Regions from separate parts of the Geodermatophilus sp. SYSU D01105 genome, predicted to be linked through region 4. Evidence: riboswitches for the same ligand, from Rfam matches in the RefSeq annotation. Region 4 holds a riboswitch; each other region holds the start of a gene.
What was found. Region 4 has a riboswitch for cyclic di-AMP ahead of ACI79I_RS20585 (aggregation-promoting factor C-terminal-like domain-containing protein). Riboswitches for the same ligand answer to the same signal wherever they lie in the genome.
Positions count from the first base shown of each region.

Region 1 (2,187 bases), on a different contig from region 4:
ACCAGCCCGCAGTCACGCAGACAGGCCAGGTGCGCCGACACGGTCGACTGCGCCAGCCCGAGGTGCGCGGTGAGGTCGACGACCCTGTGCTCGCCGAGCGCCAGGTGACGCAGGATCGCCAGCCGGGCCGGGTCGCCGAGGCTGCGGAACACGCACGCGGCGGCGGAGAGCGCGGTGGTCTCGTCGACCGACGGCTCTGGAGCGCTCGCACTCGATGTCATCGGCATTCGGCGATGACAGCGGGGATGGGCGGCCGTGTGGGACGCGGTGTGCCCGCTCCTCGAGGCGACGGGAGGCCACCCGGGTCGGGGTGGCCCCCCGTCGCGGATCAGGTCAGCCGGTCAGCCGGTGACACGGGTGACGTCGAAGGGAGCTCGTCCTCAGTACCAGCCGGTGGACCGTGAGTGGTCCCATGCCCCGCAGGGGCTGCCGTACCGCTCCCCGATGTAGATCAGGCCGGCCTTGATCTGGCGGTACGGGTCCGACGTCTTGCGGATGCCGGTGCTGGCCCAGGTCGAGTCGAGGAACTGGGGGATGCCGTACGCGCTGCTCGTCGGGTTCTGGGCATGCGGGTTCCAGCCGCTCTCCCGCTCCCACAGCCGGTCCAGGCAGCCGAACTGGGTCCGGTTGCCACCGACCTGGCCCAGGGCGTGGTCCTTGTAGGCCTGCTTCTCGCTCGCCCCGACCGCGGCCGGGCTGCCCTGGACCTCCGCCTGGGCCAGCGACCCGCCGACGGGGGCGAGAGCCAGCGAGAGGCCCAGGGCGCCGACGACGGCGAGCCGGTGCAGGGCGCGGGGTGAGTGGGTGTGCTCGTTGTGCATGGTGGTCCTCGTGCTGTGCGGGTGCCCGGCACCGTCGGCGCCGGGACGTGCGGGACCGGCCGCGCCGGTCGGCGTGTCGTCAGCTGGGCGCGCGGCACCGGCCGGACACGGGTGCCCGGCTGGGCGCCGTCGGCCGACAGTGCGTGCCGGGCGGCTGGTACCTGGGACGTGGACAGGCGGGAGCGCGACGGTCCCGGACCCTGTGGGCGCGCGGGGGCGAGAGCCCCGGGCGCGGTGGTTCTCCTTGTCTCCCCGGGCCGCCTACCGGGTCAGCTGACGGGTTCGGGCTGGGAGTGCCCTACCCGCTCCCGGATGGTTCCCGGGAGCGGGACTCACCCCGGGTGGTGCGGGTGGGTCCCCGGCTCGCACCCACCTGGTGAGTGCGACTCGGCGGCGTCCGGCGCGGGCTCCCGGGGCTCGGGAGGCGACGATCGGCCGGACGCAGTCACCGTAAGAACGCGATGTGCACCGCGCCACTCGACGGCCGACGAATCGGTGTGACGCCGTAGTGGTGCCGACGGGACGCGCGTCACTGTGAGCGTCGTGACGGTCGCGTCCCGGAATGGCGGCCCCACGGTCGAGCGTCGAACTCCCCGTGGACCTGTTCTCCCCCGTGACCCTGGGCGACATCGAGCTCGCCAACCGCGTCGTGATGGCCCCGCTGACCCGCATGCGCTCCGGTGCCTCCGGCGTCCCCGGTGACCTCGTCGTCGAGCACTACCGCCAGCGCGCCGGCGTCGGCCTGATCATCACCGAGGGCACCTACCCCAACCACGAGTCGCAGGCGTTCGTCGGCCAGCCCGGCATCGTCACCGACGAGCAGGTCGAGGGCTGGCGCCGCGTCGCCGAGGCGGTGCACGCCCGCGGCGGCACGATCGTCATGCAGGTGATGCACGGCGGCCGGGTCACCCACCCCGACGTCAACGGCGGCCGCCGCGTCGTCGCCCCCAGCGCCATCGCCATCAACGGCGAGGGGCACACCGAGAAGGGCAAGCAGCCCTACCCGGTGCCGCACGCACTGACCGTGGCCGAGGCCCGCGACGTCGTGTCGGACTTCGTCTCCGCCGCCCGCCGCGCCGTCGAGGCCGGGCTGGACGGCGTGGAGATCCACGGCGCCAACGGCTACCTGCTGCACGAGTTCCTCTCCCCGGCGTCCAACCAGCGCACCGACGAGTACGGCGGGTCGCCGGCGAACCGGGCGCGCTTCGTCGGCCAGGTGGTGACGGCGGTGGCCGCGGCGATCGGCGCCGGCAAGGTCGGCCTGCGGATCTCGCCCGAGCACGACATCCAGGACGCCCTCGAGACCGACCGGGACGACGTCCTCGCCACCTACGGCACGCTCGTCGACCAGTTGGCCCCGCTGGGC
Region 1 is NZ_JBJGYR010000029.1:19,241-21,427, forward strand. Features, by position in the region: gene ACI79I_RS21620 (ArsR/SmtB family transcription factor) at 1-227, opposite strand, end outside; gene ACI79I_RS21625 (aggregation-promoting factor C-terminal-like domain-containing protein) at 381-821, opposite strand; cyclic di-AMP (ydaO/yuaA leader) riboswitch at 1,065-1,224, opposite strand; gene ACI79I_RS21630 (alkene reductase) at 1,417-2,187, shown strand, end outside.
Region 1: it holds a riboswitch for cyclic di-AMP, as region 4 does, so the genes downstream of both, ACI79I_RS21625 (aggregation-promoting factor C-terminal-like domain-containing protein) here and ACI79I_RS20585 (aggregation-promoting factor C-terminal-like domain-containing protein) in region 4, are expected to answer to the same signal.

Region 2 (2,187 bases), on a different contig from region 4:
GGCGGGCCACGCCGTCCTGCCGTTCTGCCCGTTCATCCGCGGCTACATCCAGCGACACCCCGCCTATCTCGAGCTCGTGCCCGCCGAGCGGCGGGAGCAGTTCCGGCTCGCCCCCTCCGCCGACCGCTGACGCCCCGACCCGAGAGGACGCACCCCGATGACGACGACCGCCCCCGACCCCGCTGCGCTGGAGGCCGAGCGGGCGCGCATCCGCGCCGCACACCTGCGGCCGGCCGGCGAGCGCCCCGCCACCACCGCCCGCGGCCTGCACCACACCGCCCTGATCAGCAGCGACGTCGAGCGGACCGTGCGCTTCTACCAGGACGTCCTGGGCTTCCCGCTGACCGAGCTGATCGAGAACCGCGACTACCCCGGCTCCTCGCACTTCTTCTTCGACATCGGCAACGGCAACCTCATCGCCTTCTTCGACTTCCCCGGCCTGGACGTCGGCCCCTATGCCGAGGTGCTCGGCGGGCTGCACCACATGGCCATCAGCGTCGACCCCGAGCGCTGGCAGGAGCTGGTGCGGCGGCTGACCGACGCCGGGGTGCCGCACGAGGTGCACAGCGGGGTGTCGGTGTACTTCCGCGACCCCGACGGCGCCCGCATCGAGCTGATCGCCGACCCGCTCGGGGAGATGTACGGCCACCAGGTCCTGTGACCGACCCCGGCGGCGGCCGGACCGTTCCCGAGGCTGTCGCCGGGACCCGCGGCCGCCGCCGGGAGCCGCGGCCGCCGCCGGGACCCTGTGCCGGAGAGCACGTCCGCGGAGCGCTCCTGCCCCGACCTGCACGTCCTCCCCACGCACACCACCACGTGACGACCGTCACGGCGACAGTTCACATGACCCAACGTAACGTTTTGGCTGCGTTCCGCAGATGGGAGCGTGGCGCCGGTCCGCCAAACCCTGCCCACCGGTAGCCGTCTCCAGAACCTCAGGGCAGGGGTGGGGGACCCACGTTCCACGGCGCTCCGGCCGAACGGCCGGGCGCGCCTCGGGGTGAAGCCGCGATCCGCGGCCGGGCACCGATCGTCCGAACCCGACAGCTCACCTCGCCGGCGGTGATCGGAGATCACCCATGGCCAAGCACCGTGCGCCGCGCTATGTCCGGACCAAGAAGGTCATCGCCAAGGCCCCCGTCGCGGCAGGGGCCACCGTCGTCGGACTCGGCGTCCTGAGCACCCCGGCATCCGCCGCCACCACCCACGACTGGACCGGCGTCGCCGAGTGCGAGTCCGGCGGCGACTGGAGCATCAACACCGGTAACGGCTACTACGGCGGGCTGCAGTTCAGCCAGTCCACCTGGGCCGGCTACGGCGGGACCGACCTCGCCCCCCGCGCGGACCTCGCGACCCCGGCGCAGCAGGTCGAGATCGCCGAGAAGGTCCTCGCCGGGCAGGGCATCGGCGCGTGGCCGACCTGCGGCAAGCAGCTGGCCGACGGCACCACGCCGGCCGCTGTCGAGGCGCCGGCCCCCGCGCCGGCCGCCGCTCCCGCAGCGCCGGCTGTCGCCCCGGCCCCGGAGGCCGCTCCGGCCCCGACCGCCGCCCCGTCGGACGTCTACACGGTCCAGCGCGGCGACACGGTGGCCGAGATCGCCACCACGTTCCACCAGCCCTGGCGCGAGCTGTACCAGCGCAACGTCGGCGTCATCGGCAGCGACCCGACCCTGATCTTCCCCGGTCAGGTGCTGCTGGTCGCCGGTGCCGCGCAGGCCGCCGTCGCCCCCGTCGAGGTGGGCACCGTCGGCAACTCGGTCCCCGTGGCTGCCGCCGCCCCGGCCGCTCCGGCACCTGCGCCCACGACGGCGCAGATCACCAACAGCGCCGGCGCCGTGCGGCCGCAGGCGCAGGCGGCCGCCGACGCGGTGGTCAGCAACGTGCCCGGCGCCGCCGGCATCACCATCGGCGGCACCCGCGGCAGCGCGGTCGACCCGCACGGGCACCCGTCCGGGCTGGCCCTGGACTACATGGTGCTGTCCGACGCCGCCCTGGGGGACGCCATCGCCCAGTACCAGGTCGACCACTGGGACGAGCTCGGCGTCGAGTACGTGATCTGGCAGCAGCGGATCCTGACCTCGCCGACCGGCACCTGGAAGGCCATGGAGGACCGTGGCGGCGTGACGGCGAACCACTTCGACCACGTCCACGTGAACTACCGCGGCTGACCCCTCCGATCCCGGGTCC
Region 2 is NZ_JBJGYR010000024.1:49,789-51,975, forward strand. Features, by position in the region: gene ACI79I_RS20300 (GNAT family N-acetyltransferase) at 1-130, shown strand, start outside; gene ACI79I_RS20305 (VOC family protein) at 158-661, shown strand; cyclic di-AMP (ydaO/yuaA leader) riboswitch at 916-1,077, shown strand; gene ACI79I_RS20310 (LysM peptidoglycan-binding domain-containing protein) at 1,080-2,168, shown strand.
Region 2: it holds a riboswitch for cyclic di-AMP, as region 4 does, so the genes downstream of both, ACI79I_RS20310 (LysM peptidoglycan-binding domain-containing protein) here and ACI79I_RS20585 (aggregation-promoting factor C-terminal-like domain-containing protein) in region 4, are expected to answer to the same signal.

Region 3 (2,187 bases), on a different contig from region 4:
AGGAGTTCGGCCCGCCGGCACCCCAGACGTAGGGGTCCCCGACCTGGGCGAGCGCGGTGTCGACGGCGGCCTGGGCCGCACCGCTGCTGGCGGGGGCCGGCGCGGCGGCGGCCACGGCCTGGCCGGCGTGCGCCGTGACGACCTCCTGCTGCTGCGGGGCCGACAGCGCGGCGTACTGCGCCTGGTAGTCGGCGATGTCGGCCTCGAGCTGCTCCTGCCGCGCGGTGACGTCGTCGAGGGTGGCCTGCGCCTGGGCCGCGGCGGCGTCGGCGTCCTGCTGGGCCTGCTCGGCGGCACCCGCGCTCCGGGCGACCTCGGCGAGCACCTCGTTGGTGTGGCCGGCGATCGCCTCGAGCATGGCCAGCTGGGACACGAAGTCCTCGGGCGAGTCGCTGGTCATCAGCAGGTCCAGCTCGGGCATCCCGTCACCAGCGGTGAAGGCGGTGCGGGCGACCTGACGGATCTGGCCGTCGAGGGCGTCGAGCTGCTGCCGGGCCGCGGCGGCGGCCTGGTGCGCGGCCTCCGCGGCGGCCTGTTGCTGGGCGAGGGTCTCGCGGGCCTCGTTGGCCTGCTCGGTGACGACCTCGAGGTCGTGACCGGCCCGCGCGACGAGCTGCGCGGCCTGCGCCGCGCTGGTGGCCTGCTCCGGGTCCGCGGCAGCGGTCCCCGGCAGCAGCGTCAGGGAGAGCGTCGCGACGGCGCCCACGACGATCCCCCGGCCGAGGCGGCGGGGCAGGGTCGGGCGGCGGAACGCCAGCGGGAGGTCGGAGTCGATCTGGTCGAGCGCATGCCCCAGGGCAGGGCGGGGGGTCGCCACGGTCGGCGGCTCTCCGTTTCTTCCTCAGCGACCGCCTACCGAGTTAGCTGACGGGTTCGGGCTGGGAAGACGTGCCCTATCTCTGCGCCCCGGCGAGCCGGCGCGTGTGCCCCGGCGGACCGGCGCACGCGAGAACTCACCCCAGTGCTGCGGTGGGTCCCCGGTTCCCCCTCCGTGCCGCACGGGCACGTCGGGCGATTCGGCGGTGCCCGGCCGAGGCCACCTCTCTGCGGGTGACGACCACCCGGTCGGACCGGCTCACCGTACGGGCGTGATGAAGTTGTGACAAATGGGGCCTGCGGGGACTGTGGTGACATCCACAGGGCGGCGGAGCGACACACCGCCGGTCGGCGTCACCCGCGGCGCGTCGGCCGGGGCGCCCCGGCCCCGCAGGGGACCGGGTCACCCCGTGCGCCGCCGGCCTCGTGCGGCCCCGCCGTCCCGCGCACCCGGCTGACCCTGGTGCCGCAGCGGCGGCACCAGGCCGCCCTCGGCGAGCGCCCGGACGGCACGGCGCTCGACCTCGTCGAACTCCACGACCACGCCCGGGCCCGGGACGACGGCGTCCTCGGCCACGCCGGCCTCGCGCCGGCCGGTCATCGGCACCACGGTCGGGTCCTCGCCCCGCCAGCCCGGCGGCGCCCCCAGCAGCACGGTGACGACGCAGTCGGCGCAGCCGGTGCCGCGCACGGTGCAGGTGTCGCAGTCGATCAACATGGCCCACTCCTCAGCTGGCCGACCCCGGTCGCGGAGGCCCTCCATGGCCCCGGTCGGTCCGGCTCGCACGCTAGGGACCGGCACCGACAGTTCGGCGCGAGCGCGCCCCGGCGGGACGGGTCCCGGCGCGCACGGCCCCGGACGCGGCCGGAACGCCCTCGGGAGGCCCCGCGCCGTGGCGCCCGCCACCCGAGCCGCTGCGGACCCGCCGGCACCGGCCGCCCTCCGGCGCGCGTCCCCGGGACTGTCACTGGGCCGACCTACCGTCCGCCCGTGCCCTCCTCCCTTCCCCGGCAGGTGCCGCTCTCCCCCGCCCACCTCGCCGGGACGGCCGCGCGAGCCGCGGGCACGCTCCCCCGCTACGAGCAGGCCACCATCGACGAGCTGGGCACCCCACTGGCGGAGGTCACCTTCGTCGTCGTCGACCTGGAGACCACCGGGGGTTCCCCCAAGGACAGCGCGATCACCGAGATCGGAGCGGTCAAGGTCCGCGGTGGGCAGGTCCTCGGCGAGTTCCAGACCCTGGTGGACCCCGGCTGCGAGATCCCGCCCTACATCAGCGTGCTGACCGGCATCACGACGACGATGGTCGCGGCCGCACCCCGGATCGGCGCGGTCCTGCCCAGCTTCCTGGAGTTCGCCCGGGGCGCGGT
Region 3 is NZ_JBJGYR010000017.1:37,990-40,176, reverse strand. Features, by position in the region: gene ACI79I_RS16680 (C40 family peptidase) at 1-817, opposite strand, end outside; cyclic di-AMP (ydaO/yuaA leader) riboswitch at 834-1,032, opposite strand; gene ACI79I_RS16675 (hypothetical protein) at 1,220-1,534, opposite strand; gene ACI79I_RS16670 (DEDD exonuclease domain-containing protein) at 1,808-2,187, shown strand, end outside.
Region 3: it holds a riboswitch for cyclic di-AMP, as region 4 does, so the genes downstream of both, ACI79I_RS16680 (C40 family peptidase) here and ACI79I_RS20585 (aggregation-promoting factor C-terminal-like domain-containing protein) in region 4, are expected to answer to the same signal.

Region 4 (2,187 bases):
CGGCCGGAACTCGTTCACGGCGTCCTGACTGTTCTTGCGCATGAACACCTGCCCGCCGAGGCCGACGATCGCCTGGTCGGCGGAGCCGTGGCCGTGGTGCTCGAAGCGCCGGCGGTAGAACTCCACCATCCGCTGCGTGTGCTCCTTGGGCCAGAAGATGTGGTTGGAGAAGAAGCCGTCGCCGTAGTAGGCGGCCTGCTCGGCGATCTGCGGGGAGCGGATCGAGCCGTGCCACACGAACGGCGGGACGCCGTCCAGCGGGCGCGGGGTGGAGGTGAAGCCCTGCAGCGGGGTGCGGAACTGGCCGGACCAGTCCACGACGTCGGAGTCCCAGAGCCGGCGCAGCAGCGCGTAGTTCTCCACCGCCAGCGGGATGCCGTTGCGGATGTCCTGCCCGAACCACGGGTAGACCGGCCCGGTGTTGCCGCGGCCCAACATCAGGTCGACCCGGCCGTCGGCCAGGTGCTGCAGCATCGCGTAGTCCTCGGCGATCTTCACCGGGTCGTTGGTGGTGATCAGGGTGGTCGCCGTCGACAGCTGCAGGGTGCTCGTCCGTGCCGCGATGGCGGCCAGCGTGGTGGTGGGGGAGGACGAGAAGAACGGCGGGTTGTGGTGCTCGCCGAGCGCGAACACGTCCAGCCCGACCTCCTCGGCCTTCTGCGCGATCGTGAGGATCGCCTTGATCCGCTCACCCTCGCTGGGCGTGCGCCCCGTCGTGGGGTCGGTCGTGATGTCGCTGACCGAGAAGATCCCGAACTGCATCTCGTGCTCCAGGTGGTTGAGAGCGCAACTACTGCTGCGTGCAACGGTCCCACGGCCGGGGTATTCCGCCGCGGCCGGCACTCCCGCGCGAGGTACCTCACGCAACGGATGTGACCCCTGGGATTGTCACGGCACGGTAACGGCCCCTACGGTGAGTGCGTCCGGTCGGTCGTGCGTCCCCATCCGGGGAGCCTGGCCGGACGCCGCCGAGTCGTGTCCGCCTCCCGTGGACGCGAGCCGGGGACCCACCGCAGTCCTGGGGTGAGTCCTGCCCGCCGAGCCCCGCTCGGAGGGCAGGTAGGGCACCTTCCCGCCCGAACCCGTCAGCTAACTCGGTAGGCGGCCACGGAAGGAACGGAGAGCATCCGCATGCCTCGCCCACGGGCCCTCGCGGCTCGCAGGGACTCCCGGCCGCGCGCACCTCGCGCCTCCTCCCCGGCCCGCCCGTCCCGCTGACCGCGAACCGCCGGCGCCGCGCGTCCCTCCCGACCGCCACCGGCACCTCCCGACGTCGACCGCCGCACCCCGGGCTGACCTCACTTCGCTGAGATCCGGCTCGTGCGCGCCCCCACGCCCCCGGAGCACACGAACCCCCATGACCTCCCGCACGTCGCAGTTCCCGCGTCCCGCCGACGCCGACGCCCTCACCGGCGAGCCGGCCACCGCCGAGCTCGCCGCCGCCGAGCCCGCCACCGCGGAGCTCCCCTCCGCCGCTCCCCGTCGCCGGCTGCGGCTGCCGGCCCGGGGTCGCCGGCCGGCGATCCTGCTGGCCACCGCGGCCGCGGGCGCCATCGTCGTCAACGTGCTGACCACCGGTCAGCCGGCCGCCGAGGCCGAGACCGCGACGGTCAGCGCCTCGATGAGCGTCGCCGAGCAGCTCGGCATCACCGCCGACCCCGCCACGGCGTCGGCGCCCGACCTCGCGCCGCTCGAGGGCCTCACCGCCTCCCGCAGCGAGCGCGAGGCGGCGCAGGCCAGCGCCGCCCAGGCGCAGGCCGCGGCCGACCAGGCCGAGCTGGAGCGCCAGGCCGCCGAGCGCGCGGCCGCCGAGCGTGCCGCCGCCGAGGCCGCTGCTGCCGAGCAGGCCGCCCGGGAGGCCGCCGAGCGCGCTGCCGCCGAGCAGCAGGCCGCGCAGGCGGCCCGGGCTGCCGCCGCCGCTGCTCCGGCCGCGGCCGCCGCCCCGGCGCGCAGCGGGTCCTTCAAGGACTACGCCATGAGCAAGGTCGGCAGCGCCGACCAGTTCAGCTGCCTGGAGAAGCTGTGGGGCAAGGAGAGCGGCTGGAACCCCAACGCGCAGAACCCCTCCAGCACCGCCTACGGCATCCCGCAGTTCCTCGACTCCACCTGGGCCGGCACCGGGATCGCCAAGACCTCGGACGGCTACCGCCAGATCGACGCCGGCCTGATCTACATCGAGGAGCGCTA
Region 4 is NZ_JBJGYR010000025.1:35,886-38,072, reverse strand. Features, by position in the region: gene ACI79I_RS20590 (LLM class flavin-dependent oxidoreductase) at 1-762, opposite strand, end outside; cyclic di-AMP (ydaO/yuaA leader) riboswitch at 971-1,119, shown strand; gene ACI79I_RS20585 (aggregation-promoting factor C-terminal-like domain-containing protein) at 1,358-2,187, shown strand, end outside.